Rhodopseudomonas palustris: one gene and its partner. The protein of the gene in region 2 interacts with the protein of the main gene of each other region in a pairwise test. Links are inferred from orthologs where the notes say so. Each region holds a gene or a part of one and is shown on either strand. Other genes may lie near its edges. The genes, in order: gyrA and gyrB.

What was found.
Region 1: the proteins of gyrB (region 2) and gyrA interact in binary tests that used the Escherichia coli proteins (3 or more experiments, as listed by UniProt). The link is inferred for Rhodopseudomonas palustris from one-to-one orthologs.

The regions. Positions count from the first base shown.
Region 1 is NZ_CP019966.1:2,915,501-2,919,261, reverse strand. The notes cover bases 426-3,761. They hold gyrA (DNA gyrase subunit A), read right to left. Parts: upstream 3,368-3,761; coding sequence 626-3,367; downstream 426-625. Other genes in these bases: hflX (GTPase HflX), read right to left, coding at 3,570-3,761; RPPS3_RS13565 (hypothetical protein), read left to right, coding at 426-440. Also shown: more of RPPS3_RS13565, read left to right, coding at 183-425. UniProt on the Escherichia coli protein: A type II topoisomerase that negatively supercoils closed circular double-stranded (ds) DNA in an ATP-dependent manner to maintain chromosomes in an underwound state.
Region 2 is NZ_CP019966.1:1,602-18,373, reverse strand. The notes cover bases 10,641-13,681. They hold gyrB (DNA topoisomerase (ATP-hydrolyzing) subunit B), read right to left. Parts: upstream 13,362-13,681; coding sequence 10,920-13,361; downstream 10,641-10,919. Other genes in these bases: recF (DNA replication/repair protein RecF), read right to left, coding at 13,578-13,681. Also shown: RPPS3_RS00080 (FixH family protein), read left to right, coding at 1-222; RPPS3_RS00075 (heavy metal translocating P-type ATPase), read left to right, coding at 257-2,455; cbb3-type cytochrome oxidase assembly protein CcoS, read left to right, coding at 2,446-2,631; RPPS3_RS00065 (hypothetical protein), read left to right, coding at 2,633-2,881; RPPS3_RS24865 (hypothetical protein), read right to left, coding at 2,966-3,388; RPPS3_RS00055 (Lrp/AsnC family transcriptional regulator), read left to right, coding at 3,369-3,878; RPPS3_RS00050 (methyl-accepting chemotaxis protein), read left to right, coding at 4,142-5,221; circadian clock protein KaiC, read left to right, coding at 5,431-7,122; RPPS3_RS00040 (circadian clock KaiB family protein), read left to right, coding at 7,132-7,416; RPPS3_RS00035 (sensor histidine kinase), read left to right, coding at 7,413-8,864; RPPS3_RS00030 (Lrp/AsnC family transcriptional regulator), read right to left, coding at 8,910-9,389; hppD (4-hydroxyphenylpyruvate dioxygenase), read left to right, coding at 9,516-10,634; more of recF, read right to left, coding at 13,682-14,717; dnaN (DNA polymerase III subunit beta), read right to left, coding at 14,917-16,035; chromosomal replication initiator protein DnaA, read right to left, coding at 16,277-16,772. UniProt on the Escherichia coli protein: DNA gyrase negatively supercoils closed circular double-stranded DNA in an ATP-dependent manner to maintain chromosomes in an underwound state.

The DNA of each region.
Region 1 (3,761 bases), 2.9 Mb from region 2 along the record:
TTTTTACGGGTTTGTTTCATGCGCCCGAAAGCCAAGAAACAAATCCCCGCGGTCATGAAACCTGAATGGCCGGGCGATGAAGACGTTCTGAAACCAGCGCTGGGTAAACCAGCCGCATCGGGAAGCGACAAAGCACTCCAGGCCGAAACGGCCGGACCATCGAGACGACAGGGGACACCGTCATGATCAAGGCTCTTTCCGTGATCGCGATCGCCGCCTTTGCTGCCGCGGCAGTCACCATTCTTCCGGGCTTTGCCCCGCAGGTCGAAGCCAGCGTTCCGCAGGCTCTGGCCAAGGGCGACCGGCTCGACATCCGTCCCCTCGGCACCGCCTGCTCGGAGCAGGCCTGGCCGAATTTCGAGCCGTCCTGCCTCCGCAACGCCAATGCCAGCCACGCGCCGATCGGTCAGGCGCGGCTGGTGACGGCGGAACGACATTAAGATTTTGGCGTTATCCGACCGCTAGTTTCCGCAAAGCGCTTCCCTCCAAGGGCGCTCTGTACCGAAGACCCCCGAGTTGCCCCCTCGGGGGTCTTTCGATTCTGGCGATCGTGCAGCCTGCTGACTGCGCGCCATAGCGTGGCGCTGAGGCGGCGAACGGACGCCGCCTCTCCTCGAGCGCCGGCCTAGCCGCCGTTGCCGTTTTCGCCGTCGTCGGTCTCCGGAATGCGCTCGACCGAGACGACCTTCTCGTCATCCGCGGTGTCGAACACGATCACGCCCTGCGTCGAGCGGCCGGCGACGCGAATGCCTTCGACCGGGCAGCGGATCAGCTGACCGTTGTCGGTGACCAGCATGATCTGGTCGGAGTCTTCGACCGGGAACGACGCTATCAGCTTGCCGTTGCGGCTGTTCACCGACATCGCCACGATGCCTTTGCCGCCACGCCCGGTGGTGCGGTACTCGAACGACGAGGTCCGCTTGCCGTAGCCGTTCTCCGAGATCGTCAGCACGAACTGCTCGGACGCCGACATTTCGGCATAGCGCTCCTGCGACAGCGCCGCGGACGTATCGCCCTCCTCGGCTTCAACTTCCGGCGTCTCGATCGGCTCGTTCTCCTCACCGGTCGCGGCACGGCGGATCGCGCCGGACTGCTTCAGATAGGTCGAGCGTTCGGCCGGCGTCGCCTCGAAGTGACGCAGGATGCTGAGCGAGATCACCTTGTCGCCGGACGACAGCGCGATGCCGCGCACGCCCATCGAGGTGCGGCCGCTGAACACGCGCACGTCCGGCACCGGGAAGCGGATGCACTGGCCGCCGGCGGCGGTCAGCAGCACGTCGTCGCGCTCGGTGCAGATCTGGACGTCGACGATCGCCTCGCCCTCGTCGAGCTTCATCGCGATGATGCCGGAGCGGCGGACGTCGACGAAGTCGGACAGCTTGTTGCGGCGGACGTTGCCCCCGGTGGTGGCGAACATCACGTCGAGCTCGCTCCACGAGGCTTCGTCCTCCGGCAGCGGCATGATCGTGGTGATGCGCTCGCCCTGCTCCAGCGGCAGGATGTTGATCAGCGCCTTGCCACGGCCGTTCGGCGGCGCCAGCGGCAACCGCCAGACCTTTTCCTTGTAGACCTGACCGCGCGACGAGAAGAACAGCACCGGCGTGTGCGTCGAGGCGACGAACAGCCGCGAGACGAAATCCTCCTCGCGGGTGGCCATGCCGGAGCGGCCCTTGCCGCCGCGGCGCTGCGCCCGATAGGTCGACAGCGGCACCCGCTTGACGTAGCCGGCGTGCGACACGGTCACCACCATGTCCTCGCGCTGGATCAGGTCTTCGTCTTCGACCTCGCCTTCCTGCTCGACAATCTCAGTCCGCCGCGGCGTTGCGAACTCGGCCTTGACCTCGCCGAGCTCGGTCTTGACGATCGTCTGCACCCGCGCCCGCGAGCGCAGGATTTCCAGATAGTCGGCGATTTCGACCGCGAGCTTGTCGAGCTCTTCGGAAATCTCTTCGCGTCCCAGCGCGGTGAGGCGCTGCAGCCGCAGATCGAGGATCGCCTTGGCCTGCTCGAACGACAGCCTGGCGGTGCCGTCCTCGTTGAGCTTGTGGCGCGGATCGTCGATCAGCGTGATCATCGCCGCGACATCGGCGGCCGGCCAGTCGCGCGACATCAGGGTCTCGCGCGCCGTGTTCGGATCAGGCGAATTACGGATCACGCGAATGATCTCGTCGATATTCGCCACCGCGATCGCGAGGCCGACCAAGATGTGGGCGCGATCGCGCGCCTTGTTGAGCAGGAATTTGGTGCGGCGGGTGACGACCTGTTCGCGGAATGCGACGAAGACCGTCAGCAGATCCTTCAGGTTCATCAACTGCGGCCGGCCGCCTTCCAGCGCCACCATGTTGGCGCCGAAATTGGTCTGCAGCGGCGTGAACTTGTAGAGCTGGTTGAGCACGACCTCAGGTACGGCGTCGCGGCGCAACTCGATCACCACGCGGAAACCGTCGCGGTCGGATTCGTCGCGCAGATCGCCGATGCCTTCGATCTTCTTCTCGCGCACCAGCTCGGCGATGCGCTCGACCATCGTGGCCTTGTTCACCTGATACGGAATCTCGGTGACGATGATCGCTTCACGGTCCTTGCGGACGGTCTCGATCTCGACCTTGCCACGCATCACGATCGAGCCACGGCCGGTCTGATAGGCGGCGCGGATGCCGGCGCGGCCGAGAATGATGCCGCCGGTCGGGAAGTCCGGACCCGGCACGATCTTGTTGAGATCGTCGATCGACAGCGCCGGATCGTCGATCAGCGCGATACAGGCGTCGATCACCTCGCCGAGATTGTGCGGCGGGATGTTGGTGGCCATGCCGACCGCGATGCCGCCGGCGCCGTTGACCAACAGGTTCGGGAACTTGGCAGGAAGAACCTGCGGCTCCCGTTCCGAATTGTCGTAGTTCGGCTGGAAGTCGACGGTGTCCTTGTCGATATCATCGAGCAGCGTCTGCGCGATCTTGGTCAGGCGGGATTCGGTGTACCGCATCGCCGCCGGCATATCGCCGTCGACCGAACCGAAATTGCCCTGACCATCGATCAGAGGCACGCGCATCGAGAAGTTCTGCGCCATGCGGACCAGCGCGTCGTACACTGACTGGTCGCCGTGCGGGTGATACTTACCGATGACGTCGCCGACGGTGCGTGCCGACTTGCGATACGGCTTGTTCCACTCGAAGCCGTTCTCGTACATGCCGAAGAGGATACGGCGATGCACCGGCTTCAACCCGTCGCGCGCATCCGGTAGCGCTCGCGCCACGATCACGCTCATCGCGTAATCGAGATAGCTGCGCTTCATCTCGTCGAGAATGGATACGGGGCGAATATCCGAGGGCGCCAGCGGCTCCCCGGGCTTCTCGTCGTCTTTGTCGGACAAGGGTGAATTCCGGTCAGAATCTGATCGGATTCGTATAGCGTATCGGGGTGTTGTGAACCACCCTTTCGGACGCGGTTTTCGAAGGTTTTTCCGCTCGTTTTTCCAAAGACTTACGGGGCGTTTTCGACGGTCGCGAAAAGCCTTCGTGAAAGGCGCCGAAATTGCCGCGATCGGCGCTTCCGCAAAGCGCCGATTCGCGCCCTCAATCCGGCCGCGGCACCGCGCCGAAACGGTCGACCACGACGTCGCGCTTGTTGTCCTCGACCCGCACCGTCATGGCGTATCGGCCGTCGACCAGATCCTTCGCCAGCACCTCAGTGTTGCGATGGAGCCAGCTCACGCCGGCCCCGTCCGCCGCATCGATCGACAGATCGAGCACGGTGCGGGTGGCCGC
Region 2 (16,772 bases):
GACAAGGCCGGCCTGCCGCTGGCCGGTCTGAACTTCTTCGGCCGGCTGGAGCGGCCGTCCGACAAGCGCTACGACCGCGAGGTTGCGCTCGCGGAGGTCGGCAGCGGCGTGTACCGGGGGGACGCCAATGGCGTGCTGCCGGGCCGTTGGGATCTGGTTCTGGAAGGGGATCAGGGCGGCGTTCGCATGTTCCTCTCCAAGAACAAGCTGCTGTTGAACTAAGCGCCGATCCGGCAGGCGTGACGAGGATCGCCGAATGCTGCAAACGCGGGATTTCTCTCACTACGTCAAAGACGTCGACGGCCGGATCGCGCATCTCGACCTCGCCGTAGAGGGCGTTCACTGTGCCAGCTGTATGGCCAAGATCGAGCGCGGCCTGCAATCGATCCCGGACGTGACGCTGGCCCGCGTCAATCTCACTGATCGCCGTCTCGCGGTGGAGTGGAACAAGGGCAGCACGCTGGAGCCCGGCCAGTTCATCGATCGCCTCGCCGAGCTCGGCTACAAGGCTTACCCCTACGAGCCGGTGCGGGCCGAAGTCGAAGAGGCCGAGCGCACCAAGTTCCTGCTGCGCTGCCTCGGCGTCGCCGTGTTCGCCACCATGAACGTGATGATGCTGTCGGTGCCGGTGTGGTACGGCGGCGATCTCAGTCCCGAAGCACGCGACTTCTTCCATTGGCTGTCGGCGCTGGTGGCGCTGCCCTGCGCCGCCTATGCGGGGCAGCCGTTCTTCCAGTCGGCATTCCGCGCGCTGAAGGCCAAAAGCGTCAACATGGACGTGCCGATCACGATCGGCATCACGTTGGCGCTCGGCATGTCGCTGGTCGAGACCATCAATCACGCCGAGCACGCTTACTTCGATGCCGCCGTGATGCTGATCGCGTTCCTGTTGGCGGGCCGTTTCCTCGACCAGAAGATGCGGCAGAAGACCCGCGCGGTCGCCGGCAATCTCGCCGCGCTGAAGGCCGAGACCGCCACCAAGTTCGTCGGCCCCGATGAGATCAGCGAAGTGCCGATCGCCGCCGTCCGCGCCGGCGACATCGTGCTGCTGCGCCCCGGCGAGCGCTGCGCCGTCGACGGCACGGTGATCGAAGGCCGCTCCGAGATCGACCAGAGCCTGATCACCGGCGAGACGCTGCATGTGCCGGCTGAGCGCGGTACCCAGGTTTATGCCGGCACGCTGAACATCTCCGGTACGCTCCGCGTGCGCGTCGCGGCGGCCGCAGAGGGCACGCTGCTGTCCGAGATCACTCGCCTGCTCGACCACGCGCTGCAGGCCCGCTCGCGTTACGTCCGGCTGGCGGACCGCGCCTCGCAGCTCTATGCGCCGGTGGTGCACGCCACCGCGCTGCTGACGATCATCGGCTGGGTGCTGGCCGGTGCGGGCTGGCACGATTCGATCGTGATCGGCATCGCGGTGCTGATCATCACCTGCCCCTGCGCGCTCGGCCTCGCCATTCCGGCGGTGCAGACCGTCGCATCCGGGGCGATGTTCCGCGCCGGCGTGCTGCTCAACGCCGGTGATGCGATCGAGCGCGCCGCGTCGGTCGACACCATCGTGTTCGACAAGACCGGCACGCTGACGTTGCCCGAGCTGGATGTCGTCAACGCTGCGGGCATCCCGCCCGACGCGTTCGACCTCGCCGGCCGGCTCGCGCTCGCCAGCCATCATCCGGTCGCCGCTGCGGTGGCGCGGGCCGCGCACGCCAAGTCGCCGTTGCCGAACGTGGTCGAAGAGCCCGGACGCGGCGTCCGCACTACCTTTGGCGGCGAAGAATTGAGGCTCGGCAGTCCGGCGTTCTGCGGCGCCGATGCCGAAGCCAATCAGATCCTCAGCGAAGACCCCGAAGTCTCCGTGGTGGCGTTCAGCCGCGGCCAACAGCGGGTGGTGTTTGCGGTGCGCCAGTTGCTGCGTCCCGATGCTGCCAAAACGATCGACGCGCTGATCAATCGCGGCATCGCGGTGGAGCTGCTGTCGGGCGATCGAGAACCGGCGGTGCGCCATGCGGCCGATGCGCTCGGCGTGTCCGCCTGGCGTGCCGGGGTGAAGCCGGCCGAGAAGATCGCCCATATCGAGGCGCTGAAGAAGCAGGGTCGCACCGTGATGATGGTCGGCGACGGCATGAACGACGCACCGTCGCTCGCCGCCGCGCACGTCTCGATGTCGCCGATCAGCGCCACCCATCTCAGCCAAGCCACCGCCGATCTGGTGTTCCTCGGCAAGGAGCTTGCGCCGGTGCTGGCCGCGGTCGATTATTCGCGTAAAGCGATGGCGGTGATGCGGGAGAATCTCGGTCTGGCGATCGGCTATAATGTGCTGGCGGTGCCGATTGCGATCGCAGGCTATGCCACACCGCTGATCGCGGCGCTGGCGATGTCGGGATCGTCGCTGCTGGTGATGCTGAATGCGATGCGGGCCCGCCGCGTTCGCCGGGGAGCCGCGGCATGGAAGTAATGGTGATCCTGGTCCCGCTGGCGCTCGGGCTCGGCCTGCTTGGACTGATTGCGTTTCTGTGGTCGCTGAAGAGCGGCCAGTACGAAGATCTCGACGGAGCCGCCTGGCGAGCGATCGCCGACGACGATCCGCCCTTGCCACCGCCGGCTACTGCGCCGGCAGAAAAGCGAGGCTGATATGGCGATGCTCACCTATGACGACCGGCCGCGGATCGCGGTCGCGTTCGAGGCTCCGGCCAAGCCCGCTGCCCCACCGGTGATCGATCCGGCGCCAGCACCTGCCGCCACCGAGGCGCCGATCGAGCCCGACGAGGACGTTCAGGAGCGCTGGCTCCAGGCGCAGCCCTGGCCGCGCCGCTGGTTTGCCCGGTTTTACCGCGCGCTGCGCAAGCTGCAGCCGGCATTTCCGCCGATGTCCTGCTGCTGAGCGGCCGGTTCCCTCCTGCTCAGCAGATCGACGTAAGATCAAAGCTTTAAGCGCGCTTCATCTGGGTGAAACAGAGCGCGGCTATCAGGCCGGCGTACCCGCTCCCCCGAGCGAGTCGACGACCAATGAAGTGCCGCCATGTCCCATGCCTTTATCATCGAAGTGAATTCGCGCGCCGCCGGTATCGTGGTTCGCGACGGTCGCAGTTTCCGCTTCCACGCCGCTAGCGACGACTTCTCCGGGCTCGAAGGGCAGGGCTTCCGCTCGCCCGGAGATGCGCATAAAGCCGCGGTCCGCCATCTGGAAAACTGCCCCGCAGCGCGCGCTCCTAAGCTCAGGGTTGCGTAACTGCTTGAAAACGATGGCGTTTACGTCCTCCGCGAGCGCGGCGTTGCACCGGCGCATGCGCGGAACCAGTGGCTTGCGAGAAATTTCATTCCATATATGATGCTGCGCGTCATTGAATTTGGAAGAAAGTTCTCTCGCCATGACCGACACCGACAGCATCGTCGCCGAATCCAGTCGGCGGCTGGATGCCATTGACCGCAAAATTCTGACGGTGCTGCAGCAGGATGCCTCGCTGTCCGTGGCCGAGATCGGCGATCGGGTCGGGCTGTCGTCGACGCCGTGCTGGAAGCGGATCCAGCGGCTCGAGGCCGACGGGGTGATCATCAAGCGGGTCGCTCTGGTCGATCAGGACAAGATCGGGCTCGGATTGTCGGTGTTCGTCTCGATCGAGAGCGGCGATCACTCCGACGCCTGGCTGAAGACCTTCGCCGATGCCGTCAGCGCGATGCCCGAGGTGATCGAGTTCTACCGGATGGCCGGCGATGTCGACTACATGCTGCGCGTCGTCGTCGCCGACATGCGCGCCTACGATCAGTTCTACAAGAAGCTGATCGGCACGGTGGCGCTGAAGAACGTCACCTCGCGTTTCGCGATGGAGAAGATCAAGTCGGTGACGGCACTGCCGGTGCCGCCGATGCCGGTATCCTAATCGCCTGGATTTGCTTGGTCGCACGACCTCGGCCGGCGAATCAGTAGCGATGGTGGCGATTCAGAACTCCTTCGGTCGAAGGTAGTTAGTTGCCGTTCTGAATTGTGATGATTGTTAGTTGTCGACTAATCGGTCGATTTGCACAAACTAACAGCAATCGAAGGTTGCTTCCGGGCGTCTTTCCCTGTTTTTGGTTTAGTCCTCATTAGGACTATTCGCTCAAATTTATCCCCGGCGCCGTACAGCGTCGGGGATGGAAACATATGCACGCCGCAGCCGTTCGCAGAGACGATCCGGCGGGTGAGCCCAAGGCGGATGATCGCGCCGATATCTCTGCGCTGGTGGCGCGGCTGACGTCGGAGGTGAACGAGATTGCCTGCGGCAAAACCCGGACGATCCAGAAGATTACCAGCCAGATGAAAATTCTGGCGCTCAATGCGCTGATCGAAAGTGCCCGCGCCGGCAAGCAGGGCGCCGGCTTCGCCATCGTGGCGCAGGAAGTCCGCAACGTCGGTGCCCAGATCGAACAGATCGCGCGCGACCTCGAAACCCAACTCACCAAGCGAACCGGCGAGCTGATCGACTCGATCGGCAATATGACAGAACGATCACGCGGTGACCGGCTGGTCGATCTGGCGCTCAACGCCGTCGAACTGATCGATCGCAATCTCTATGAGCGCACCTGCGATGTCCGCTGGTGGGCGACCGATTCCGCTGTGGTCGACTGCGTGGCTGAGCCTTCCGCCGAGGCGGTCGCCTATGCGTCCACGCGCATGGGCGTGATCCTGTCGGCCTATACGGTGTATCTCGATCTGTGGCTGTGCGGCCTCGACGGCACCATTCTGGCTAACGGCCGGCCCGACCGTTTCGCCGTGGCAGGCAAGAACGTGGCGGGGCAGGGCTGGTTCAAGGAAGCGTTGCGGCTGCGCAGCGGCGACGACTATGTGGCAGGCAATATCGAACGCGTGCCGCTGCTCGGTGATGCGCAGGTGGCGACTTACTGCGCCAGCGTCCGTGCCGACGGCCGCAGCGACGGCGCGCCGCTCGGCATCCTGGCGATTCACTTCGACTGGGAAGCTCAGGCCAAGGCGATCGTGCAAGGCGTGCGGGTCGACGATCCGAACCGCTCGCGGGTGCTGCTGCTCGACGCCGACCGCCGTGTGATTGCCGCTTCGGATGGGCAGGGGATTCTCGATGAGCGCTTTCCGCTGCAGTCGGCTCATCCGACCTGTGGCACCTATCGCGACGGCCGGGGAGCGCTGGTCGGCTTCCACCTGACGCCCGGCTACGAGACCTATCGCGGGCTCGGCTGGTACGGCGTGATCGTCAGCTCCCCGGAGTGATGGATTTCAGATCGTGACCTGTTTCGAGACAGTGCGCCGCTCAGTGGCCCGCTAGAATCGTCAAGTTAGTTTGACAGTTAGGTAGGATCAGTCGCCGCAACGCAGAAAGCCTCGTTTCGTTCCCGCGTCGGACACCAGGATTTTCGTTGGGCTTCCACTAGGCAGCGAGTTCCTGTTCTCCTACAAATCGGAAAACGGCCTGGGGTACGATGGCGGACGGCATATCCAAATCTCTGACGGGGATCGAAGGGTTCGACGATCTCACCCTTGGCGGCTTGCCCTCAGGGCGACCCAGTCTGGTGTGCGGTTCGGCCGGCTGCGGCAAGACGCTGTTCGCCTCCACCTTCCTGATCAACGGCGCGCGCTTTTATGACGAGCCCGGCGTGTTCGTCACCTTCGAAGAGCGTCCGGTCGACATCGTCGATAACGTCGCCTCGCTGGGCTTCGACCTGCAGGGGCTGATCGAGCAGGAGCGGGTTCTGATCGAGCACATCGCGATCGATCCGACCGAGGTCGCCGAAGTCGGTGACTACGATCTCGAAGCGCTGTTCTTGCGGCTGGAGTTCGCGGTCGACCAGATCGGCGCCAAGCGGATCGTGCTCGACACCATCGAGAGCCTGTTCTCGGCGTTTCAGAATCCCGCCGTGCTGCGCGCCGAAATCCGGCGGCTGTTCGATTGGCTGAAGCAGAAGGGCCTCACCGCAGTCATCACCGGCGAGCGCGGCGACGGCACGCTGACCCGGCAGGGGCTGGAGGAGTACGTCTCCGACTGCGTCATCCTGCTCGATCACCGCGTCGACAATCAGATTTCGACCCGCCGGCTGCGCATCGTTAAATACCGCGGCACTGCGCACGGTACCAACGAATATCCGTTCCTGATCGACGAAGAGGGCTTCAGCGTTCTGCCGGTGTCGTCGCTCGGGCTGTCACATAAGGTGCACGAGGAGCGGATCTCGAGCGGCGTTCCCGATCTCGACGCGATGCTGTCCGGCGGCGGGTTCTATCGCGGCACCAGCGTGCTGATCACCGGCGTCGCCGGTTCGGGCAAGAGTTCGCTGGCCTGCATGATGGTCGACGCCGCCTGCCGGCGCGGCGAGAAGGCGTTGTATCTGTCGTTCGAAGAATCCGAGGCGCAGACCGTCCGCAACATGAAATCGGTCGGCACCGATCTCGGCCGCTGGCTGAGCAGCGGCCAGCTTCGCTACATCGGGGCGCGGCCGACGTTCTATAGCCTGGAAATGCACTTGGCGGTGATGCTGCGCGAAGTCGCGCGTTTCAAGCCGGACCTCGTGGTGCTCGATCCGATCTCGGCGTTCACGGAAAGTGGGCAGATCGGCGAAGTGCAGTCGATGCTGTTGCGCATCGTCGATTACTTGAAATCCAACGGCATCACCGGCGCCTTCACGCATCTTGCGCACGGCGCTCAGACCGAAACCGACGCCGGGCTGTCGTCACTGATGGATGCCTGGATCCTGCTGCTCAATCGCGAAGCGCACGGCGAATTCAATCGCGAGCTCTATCTGCTCAAGGCACGCGGCATCGCGCACTCCAACCAGGTGCGCGAGTTCGTGATGTCGAACGACGGCATCCATCTGTTGCCGCCCTATCTCGGCGAAGGCGGTGCGCTGACCGGATCGGCGCGCCGGGCCGAGGAAGCCAAGGCGCGGCGCGCCGAAAGCGAGCGCCGCGTCGAGGTGGCGCGGGTGCAGGACCAGATCGAGCAGCGCCGCCGGCGTGCGCTCGCGCAGATCGAGGCGCTGAAGGCCGATCTGGCGGTCGACGAGGCCGAGCTGCAGCGGCTCACGCAAGATGAAGTCAGCTTCCGGGCGCAAAGCGAGCGCGATGTCAGCGAGATGGCGCGGAGCCGGGGCCTGATCGGCTCGCCCGACGACACCGAATAGGGGACGACGATGGCCGATCCGATCAAACTGGTGCTGTACGTCGCCGGCGAGACGCCCAAATCCCTCGCGGCGATCCGCAATCTCGAGAAGATCTGTGCCGAACATCTGGCCGGCAAGTACAAGGTCGAGGTCATCGATCTGAAGAAGCAGCCGCAGCTCGCCCGCGAGCACGGCATCGTGGCGATCCCGACGCTGGTGAAGGAGTTGCCGGTGCCGATCCGCAAAATCATCGGAGACTTGTCCGATACGCCGAAAGTTCTGGTGCATCTGGCGGTGGAGGAGCCGTCCTCGTGACGTCGGCGGTCTCGGCGCTGAGCAGGGCGGAACTGGAAGCCCGGCTTGAGGAGGCCGAGGAGACGCTGCGGGCGATCCGCGACGGCGAAATCGATGCGGTCGTGGTCCGCGGCGCCGACGAAGAGCAGGTGTTCACGCTCGAAGGCGGCGGCCAGTCGTATCGCACCTTCATGGAAGCGATGGACGTCGGGGCCGCGGCGTTCGATCAGGATGGCCAGCTGCTCTATGCCAATCAGGCGCTTTGTGCGCTGCTCGACTACGCCCATGGCTCGCTGACCGCATCGGCGCTGATCGGATTGCTCGATCAGGTGAATCAGGCGGCGTTCCGTCGCCTGCTGGCGCAGGCCCAGCGCGAACGGCAATCCGCCGAAATCCACCTGCGGGTCGGCAGTGCCGAACGCAGCATGCTGCTCACCGGCACCCCGCTGGAATTTGGTGTGGTCCGCGGCGCGGCGATCACCTTCACCGACATCAGCGAGCGCGAGCAGGCTGCCGCCGCCCGCGAGTCCGAGCGGCTGGCGCGCGCGATCCTGTCCTCGGCCAACGAGGCGGTGATCGTCTGCGACCGAGCTGGCCGCGTCACCCATCTCAATGGCGCCGCGATGCGGATCTGCGCCGAGGCGCCGGTCGGCAAGACCTTTGCCGAGGCGATCGCGCTGAGCTTCCCCGAAGCTTCCGAACTGATGAGCAGCGACGACATCGTCGTGATGGCGACCGCGGGCTTGCCGGTGCAGGGGCTGGAGGCGGCGGTGCGCATCCCCTCGGCCGTGATCACCGACGTGATGATCAGCGCGGCGCCGCTGGTGGTTTCGGGCGAGCGCACTCAAGGCTGCGTGGTTACGCTGGTCGACCTGTCGCAGCGCAAGGCCGCCGAGCGGCATCAGGCGCTACTGATGGGCGAGCTCGACCATCGCGTGAAGAACACGCTGACCATGGTGATGGCGATCTGCGCCCGCACCGCCGCGCACGAGCGCACCATCGAGGATTTCCAGAAATCCTTCACCGGCCGGATTCAGGCGCTGGCTGCGACCCACACGCTGCTGTCGAATGCCTCGTGGCAGAACCTGCAGATCCGCGATGTGCTCGCCGCCGAGCTGGCGCCGTTCGCCTCGCTGTCCAGCGGCCGTATCGTCACCGATGGTCTCGACATTGCGGTCGACGCCAAGACCGCGGTGTCGCTCGGCTTAGTGTTTCATGAACTCACCACCAACGCGGTGAAATACGGTGCCTTGTCGGTGCCGTCGGGGCGGATCTCGGTGCGCCGGGTCGGCGCCACCGACGAGGCGCTGACGATCGAATGGCAGGAGCACGACGGCCCGCCGGTGACGCCGCCGCAAAGCTCCGGCTTCGGCCAGACGCTGATCTCGCGCAGCCTCGGCAATGGCGGCGCCAAGCTGGAGTTTCCGCCCGCCGGCGTGGTTTGTCAGATCTCGATTCCGAGAAGCTGAACAACGTCGGGCAGTACTGCGCCTGATCGCTGTCGTCCAAAAGAGTCAGCCGTCCGTGAGCTGTTTCAGCGGCAGCCGTGCGCTTTCCTTGAGGCGATCGAGCACGATTGACGAGCGCACATGCGCGACACTCTGGTGCGGCATCAGCACGTTGTTGACGAGGTCGGAGAGGCCTTTCAGGTCGCGCAGTACGGCCTTCAGCACGTAGTCCGCATCACCGGTCAGCGAATAGGCTTCCTGCACTTCGTCGATCCGGCCGACCAGTGATCGAAACTTCTCGGCGTTGCCCGGCGAGTGCGTCGCCAGCGTGATCTGGATGAAGGCGACCACGCCGAAGCCAAGCGCATCGCCGGACAGCTCGGCCCGATAGCCGGTAATGATATTGTCCTGCTCCAGCCGCATCCGCCGCCGCGAGCATTGCGACGGCGACAGCTGCACCCGGTCGGCCAGCTCCTGGTTGGTGAGGCGGCCATCGTCCTGCAGCGCGCTGAGGATCTTCAAGTCGAACGCATCGACAGATATCATGCGAAAAAGCTCGGTTTGATGCACGGATCGTGCGCAGGCTAGCGCGATCGGCTCGCATTTGCACGCTTCTTGCGGGCGGCGCGGACGATACTACCGGCTCAAAGAACCAATCTGGAGGAGCCGCCAATGGGACCATTTCCGCACGATGCGCAGCCGGCCACGATCAGCGCCGACAATCCGATGGGCACGGATGGCTTCGAATTCGTCGAATTCGCCCATCCGGATCCGGCGCAGCTTCATAGCCTGTTCAAGCTGATGGGCTTCAGCCTGGTTGCGAAACATCGCACCAAAGCGATCTCGGTCTATCGCCAAGGTGACGTCAACTATCTGGTCAATGAGCAGCCCGGCACCCACGGCACCGACTTCGTCACCGCGCACGGCCCTTGTGCGCCGTCGATGGCGTTCCGGGTGGTCGATGCCAAGGAGGCCTATGAGCGGGCGATCGCACTCGGCGCCGAACCGGCCGGCGTCACGGCCGCGCAGGCCACGCTGGACGTCCCGGCCATCAAAGGCATTGGTGGAAGCCTGCTGTATTTCGTCGATCGCTACGGCGCCAAGGGCTCGGCTTATGACGCCGAGTTCGATTGGGTCGGCGCCCGTGATGCTCGGCCGATAGGGGCCGGCCTCTATTACATCGATCACCTGACCCACAACGTTCATCGCGGCCGCATGGACGTATGGACGGAGTTCTACGCCAAGCTGTTCAACTTCCGGCAGATCCGCTTCTTCGATATCGAGGGCCGCGCCTCCGGCCTGTTCTCGCGCGCGCTGACCAGTCCGGATGGCAAGATCCGGATTCCGATCAACGAGGATGCCGGCGACTCCGGCCAGATCGAAGAATATCTCAACCTGTATCGCGGCGAGGGTATTCAGCACATCGCCTGCGGCTGCCGCGATATCTACAGCACCGTCGAAGGCCTGCGCGCCGCCGGCCTGCCGTTCATGCCGTCGCCGCCCGAGACGTATTTCGAGCGCGTCGATGCACGGCTGCCAAAGCATGGTGAGGATGTCGCCCGGCTGCAGCGAAACGGCATTCTAATCGACGGCGAAGGCGTTGTGGACGGCGGTCAGACCAAGGTGCTGCTGCAGATCTTCTCGGCCAATGCGATCGGCCCGATCTTCTTCGAATTCATCCAACGCAAGGGCGATGACGGCTTCGGCGAAGGCAACTTCAAGGCGCTGTTCGAGTCGATCGAAGAAGACCAGATCCGCAGAGGCGTGCTGAAGACGGGGGAGGCGGCTTAGGCGTGGGACTCGGCGTTGCCGGGCGCCCCAAAGTTTAGCTCAGTAAGCGCACTCGACTCACAGCATTTTTGTAGGTCACTTAGTTCGCCACGAATGCCGTCATGGCCGGGCTTGTCCCGGCCATCCACGCCTTTCGCGCATGGACGTCGGCAAGGCGTGGATGCCCGGCACAAGGCCGGGTATGACGCGTGGAGACGGACGCGCTGGATTTCGGAGGGCGCGTGTCGGGTAGCCCTTAGGGCAAAGGCGCAGCGTCTCGGAGATCGCTGCGATCGACGACGTCAGTTACACGTCCACGGTCGCGTGCAGCGAGTTCTCCTGGATGAACTCGCGGCGCGGCTCGACGACGTCGCCCATCAGCTTGGTGAAGATGTCGTCGGCTTCGTCGACTTCGCGCACCTTCACCTGCAGCAGCGACCGCGCGTTGGTGTCGAGCGTGGTCTCCCACAGCTGTTCCGGGTTCATCTCGCCGAGGCCTTTGTAGCGCTGCAGCGTCACACCCTTGCGGCCGGCGTCGGTCACCGCCTCGAACAGGCTGACCGGGCCGTGGATCGCAGTTTCGGCGTCCTTGCGGCGCAGCAGGCCGGGCCGCGGATACACTTCCTGCAGGATCGCCGCATATTCATCGAGCTTGCGCGCGTCGGCCGAGCCGAGCAGCGCATCGTCGATGGTCGCGACTTCCTTGACGCCGCGCACCGTGCGCTCGAATGCGAAGCCTTCGCCTTCGATGAAGCGGCCGACCCAGCCGCGTTCGACCTCGTCGGCCAGCGCGTCGAGCCGCCGAGCGATATAGGCGGCAGCTTCATTGGCGGTGGCGATGTCGGTGGTGATCCGCGGGCTGAGCACGCCGGCGATCGCCGCCTGTTCGACCACGCTGCGGTTATAGCGGCTGTGCAGATTGTGCAGCGTGCCGCGGATCACGCGCGCATCCTCGACCAGCTTCAGCAGGTCGCGGCGGCCGCGCTCTTCGCCGGTCGCCAGCTTGAACACGCAATCGTCGAGGCCGGTGGCGATCAGATAGTCTTCGAGCGCGCGTTCGTCCTTGAGATACTGCTCGGACTTGCCGCGCGTCACTTTGTAGAGCGGCGGCTGCGCGATGTAGAGATAGCCGCCCTCGATCAGCGCCGGCATCTGCCGGAAGAAGAACGTCAGCAGCAGTGTGCGGATGTGCGCGCCGTCGACGTCGGCGTCGGTCATCAGGATGATCTTGTGGTAGCGCAGCTTCGACAGGTCGAAGTCTTCGCGGCCGATGCCGGTGCCGAGCGCGGTGATCAGCGTGCCGATCTGCTCGGAGCTCAGCATCTTGTCGAAGCGCGCGCGCTCGACGTTGAGGATCTTGCCGCGCAGCGGCAGCACGGCCTGGAATTCGCGGTTGCGGCCCTGCTTGGCGGAGCCGCCTGCCGAGTCACCCTCGACGATGAACAGTTCGGATTTGGCCGGATCGCGCTCCTGGCAGTCGGCGAGCTTGCCGGGCAGCGAGGCGATATCGAGCGCGCCCTTGCGGCGGGTCAGTTCGCGCGCCTTGCGGGCGGCTTCGCGCGCAGCGGCGGCTTCGACCACTTTGCCGATCACGATCTTGGCTTCGGACGGATGTTCTTCCAGCCACGCCGCGAGGGCTTCGTTGATGACGTTTTCGACCACCGGCCGCACTTCCGAGGACACCAGCTTGTCCTTGGTCTGCGACGAGAACTTCGGGTCGGGCACCTTCACCGACAGCACGGCGGTGAGGCCTTCGCGGCAGTCGTCGCCGGTCAGCGCGACTTTCTCTTTCTTGGAGCCGGCCTCGGCATAGCCGGTGATCTGTCGCGTCAGAGCGGCGCGGAAGCCGGCCAGATGGGTGCCGCCGTCGCGCTGCGGGATGTTGTTGGTGAAGCACAGCACGTTCTCATGATACGTGTCGTTCCACCACAGCGCGGCTTCGACCGCGATGCCGTTCAGTTCGGCGCCGATCACCACCGGGGTGGGCACGATCGGCTTCTTGTTGCGATCGAGATATTTGACGAATTCGGTGACGCCGCCCTCGTAGCGCATCTCTTCGCGCTTCTCGACCGCGTGGCGCATGTCGGACAGCACGATGTAGACGCCGGAATTGAGGAAGGCGAGTTCGCGCAGCCGGTGCTCCAGCGTGGCAAAGTTATACTCGATGTGCGTGAACGTCTCGGCCGAAGCGTAGAACGTCACCTCCGTGCCGCGCTTGCCATTGGCGTCGCCGACGACTTTCAAAGGTGCCACCGCGTCGCCGTGGGCGAATTCGATGTAGTGCTCCTTGTCGTTGCGCCACACCCGCAGCATCAGCTTGCTCGACAGCGCGTTGACGACCGAGACGCCGACGCCGTGCAGACCGCCCGACACCTTGTAGGAGTTCTGGTCGAATTTTCCGCCGGCGTGCAGTTGGGTCATGATGACCTCGGCTGCCGACACGCCTTCGCCCTTGTGAATGTCGACCGGGATGCCGCGACCGTCGTCGCGCACCGTCACCGAGCCGTCGGCGTTGAGGATCACCTCGACGCGGCTGGCATGGCCGGCGAGTGCTTCGTCGATCGCGTTGTCGACGACTTCGTACACCATGTGGTGCAGGCCGGAGCCGTCGTCGGTGTCGCCGATATACATGCCCGGCCGCTTGCGAACGGCATCGAGGCCCTTCAGCACCCGGATCGATTCCGCGCCATATTCGGCCGGCGCGGGATGCACGGATTCGGCAGAGGGCTGCCGGGCAGGTTCAGTCATGCAGGGACCTTCAGGATTGCGATCGAATCGGCGTGCGCCATTCGTTGCGAAGCGCTCTTTTGTGCCATGAAAGGTGGGTCGTCACCAGCGCAAAGTCGCGCCGTTCAACCCGTTGAAGAGATAGAGATTTTAGCCGCGTTCGCAAGCCTCGCGAAGGCCGATTCGACGGTCGCTGCAAACCGCGGCCAAGCTGCCGATTTTGCGCGTCTCAGCGCCTCATCCGCGCGGCCTGATTCGCCCGTTCTCGACGTCGAAAATGCCTGCTGCCGGACCGATCTCGGCAAACGCCAAAGGATCGGCGCCAGTCATCCAAACCTGCGCGCCGAGCTTGCCGAGTTCGGTGAACAGCGCCGCGCGGCGGCCGGGGTCGAGATGCGCCACCACTTCATCGAGCAGCAGCAGCGGCGTGATCGAAGTGGTTTCGGCAACGAGCTGCGCGTGCGCCAGCACCAGGCCGATCAGCAGGGCCTTCTGTTCGCCGGTGGAGGCATCGCGCGCCGGCATCGCCTTGGGCGCGTAGATCACTTCGAGATCGGTAAGGTGCGGTCCGTCGAGCGTGCGGCCGGCGGCGGCGTCGCGGCCGCGGCTGTCGCGCAGGATGGCGCGGTAGCGGTCTTCCACCGCGGTCGCCGGCTCGGAGGTCAGCGCGTTCTCCATCCAGCCGTCGAGCATGATCTTGGCAGACGGAAATGCCGAGGTGGCGCCGCGGGCGTCGAGCATCGCGGCGAGCTTGAGCGCGGTCTGGCCGCGCTGGGCTGCCACTGCGATCGCAAGCTCCGCGGTTTCGCGCTCGATGGCGTCGAGCCAGTGCGAGTCGGCGTTGCGGATGTCTTCGAGAAGCCGGTTGCGCGACCGAAGGCTGCGATCGAGCGCCGAAACCCGGGCCGAATGGCCGCTGTCGATCGCCAGCACCAGGCGGTCGAAGAACCGCCGGCGTTCCGAGGCCGCGCCCATGAACAGCCCATCCATCGACGGCGTCAGCCACACCATCCGCAGATGATCGCCGAACGCGGCCGCCGACCCGACCGGCTCGCGGTCGATCCGGCAACGCCGCGTCGTTGTGGTGTCGCCGCGCGGCGGCTCGATCCCGGTGCCGAGCGTCGCCAGCCCGAGCGCACCTTCGACTTCGGCCGACACCGCCCAGGAGCCGTCGCCCTCATGATCGGCGACGTCTTCCAGCGTCGCACGCCGCAATCCGCGGCCCGGCGACAGAAACGAGATCGCTTCCAAACAATTGGTCTTGCCGGCGCCGTTCGGCCCGACCAGCACCACCTGGTCGGCCGTCGTGGTCAGCGACGCCCCGCGATAGTTCCGAAAATGCGTCAGCGTCAGGCGTGTGATGCGGGCGGCGGTCATGATCAGGGTGTCATTGCCGGGCTTGACCCGGCAATCAAGCGTCCGCGCCAGCGGACAGAATTATCGTCGAGATCCTGCGACGTCTCGCTGGCCGCAACGCTTGGGTCACACGATCAAGATGGATTGCCGGGTCAAGCCCGGCAATGACGAATTCGGCTCCAACCGTGCGATGACGATGGTGCTATTGAAGCGGCTCGTATTACACCCGCATCGGCATCAGGACGTACAGCGCATTCTTGGAATCGCGGTCCTGGATCAGGGTCGGCGAGCCGGGATCGGCGAGCTTGAGAACGGCGACTTCGCCTTCGATCTGCGCGGCGATGTCGAGCAGATAGCGCGAGTTGAAGCCGATATCGAGCGGATCGGAAGCGTATTCGACCTCGAGTTCTTCGGTCGCGCTGCCGGAATCCGGATTGGTCACCGACAGCACCAGCTTGCCGGCGGACAGCGCCAGCTTCACGGCGCGGCCGCGTTCAGAAGAAATCGTCGAGACGCGGTCGACCGCGGCTTCGAAGTCCTTCTTGTCGACCAGCAGTTCCTTGTCGTTGTTCTGCGGGATCACCCGGCCGTAGTCCGGGAAGGTGCCGTCGATCAGCTTGGAGGTCAGCACGACATTGCCGAGCGTGAAGCGGATTTTGCCGGTCGACAGTTCGATGCCGATCTCGGCTTCGGTGTCTTCGATCAGCCGCTGCACTTCGCCCACGGTCTTGCGCGGTACGATCACGCCCGGCATGCCGTCGGCGCCGCTCGGCAGCGTCAGGTCGAGCTGCGCCAGCCGGTGGCCGTCGGTCGCAACCGCGCGCAAGCTCGAAGCCTTGGGGCTGCCGGCGGTGTGCAGATAGATACCGTTGAGATAGTAGCGGGTCTCTTCGGTCGAGATCGCGAACTGGGTGCGATCGATCAGCCGCTTGACGTCGGAGGCCGGCAGCCGGAAGGCGTGGCTCATCTCGCCGGCGGCAAGATCCGGGAAGTCGCTCTCCGGCAGCGTCTGCAGCGTGAACCGCGAGCGGCCGGCGCGGATCGCCAGCACCGAGCGGTCGCCGTCGCTCTCGAGCACGATCTGCGAGCCGTCCGGCAGCTTGCGGACGATGTCGTAAAACATATGCGCCGGCACGGTCGTCGAACCCGCGGTCGCGGTTTCGGCCGGCAGCGTCTCGGTGACCTCGAGGTCGAGGTCGGTCGCCTTCAGCGCAAGCTGCGCGTTTTCGGCGCGCACCAGCACGTTGCCGAGGATCGGGATGGTGTTGCGGCGCTCGACCACGCGATGCACGTGGCTCAACGACTTCAACAGTTGCGCGCGTTCGACCGTGACCTTCATTGCAAAACCCGCCTGCTCCGCGCCCACATCGTGTGATGAAGCTGCCGGATATGATGGAGGTGCCCGGCAGCCGTTGCGGCGCCAAGGCCATTGGCACCCGCTGAGGTCGCCCGGACCCCGCGGGGGGTCCGCAGGGTGGCGTGGTTGAGCGATCGACGCAAGAGCACGCGACCGCCGCCGGCGCAAATTTCCCCGAGATTCGGCCCGAGAATGAAGGCCGCCTGCAGCGAGCGCGAGCGCCTTACTCCTGAAGCTGGCGCTTCAGGGATTCGACCTCGTCCGACAGCGTGGTGTCCTTCGACACCAGCCCTTCGATCTTGCGCACGGCATGCAGCACCGTGGTGTGGTCGCGCCCGCCAAAGCGGCGGCCGATCTCCGGCAGCGAGCGCAGCGTCAGCGTCTTGGCCAGATACATCGCGACCTGACGCGGCCGCACCACATTGGCGGTCCGGCGCGACGACAACAGATCGGAGCGGCTGACATTGTACTGCCGCGCCACGATGCGCTGAATGTCTTCGATCTTGATGCGCTTCGGCTCGGATGGGCGGATCAGGTCGCGCACTTCGTGCTCGGCCATCTCCAGCGTCACCGGCTGATTGTTCAGTTTGGAGTGCGCCAGCAGGCGATTGATCGCGCCTTCGAGATCGCGGCCATTATGCGTGATGGTGCGCGCGAGATACTCGAGCACCGGCTGCGGCACGTCGAAGCTGACGTGATGGGTGCGGGCCGCGACCACG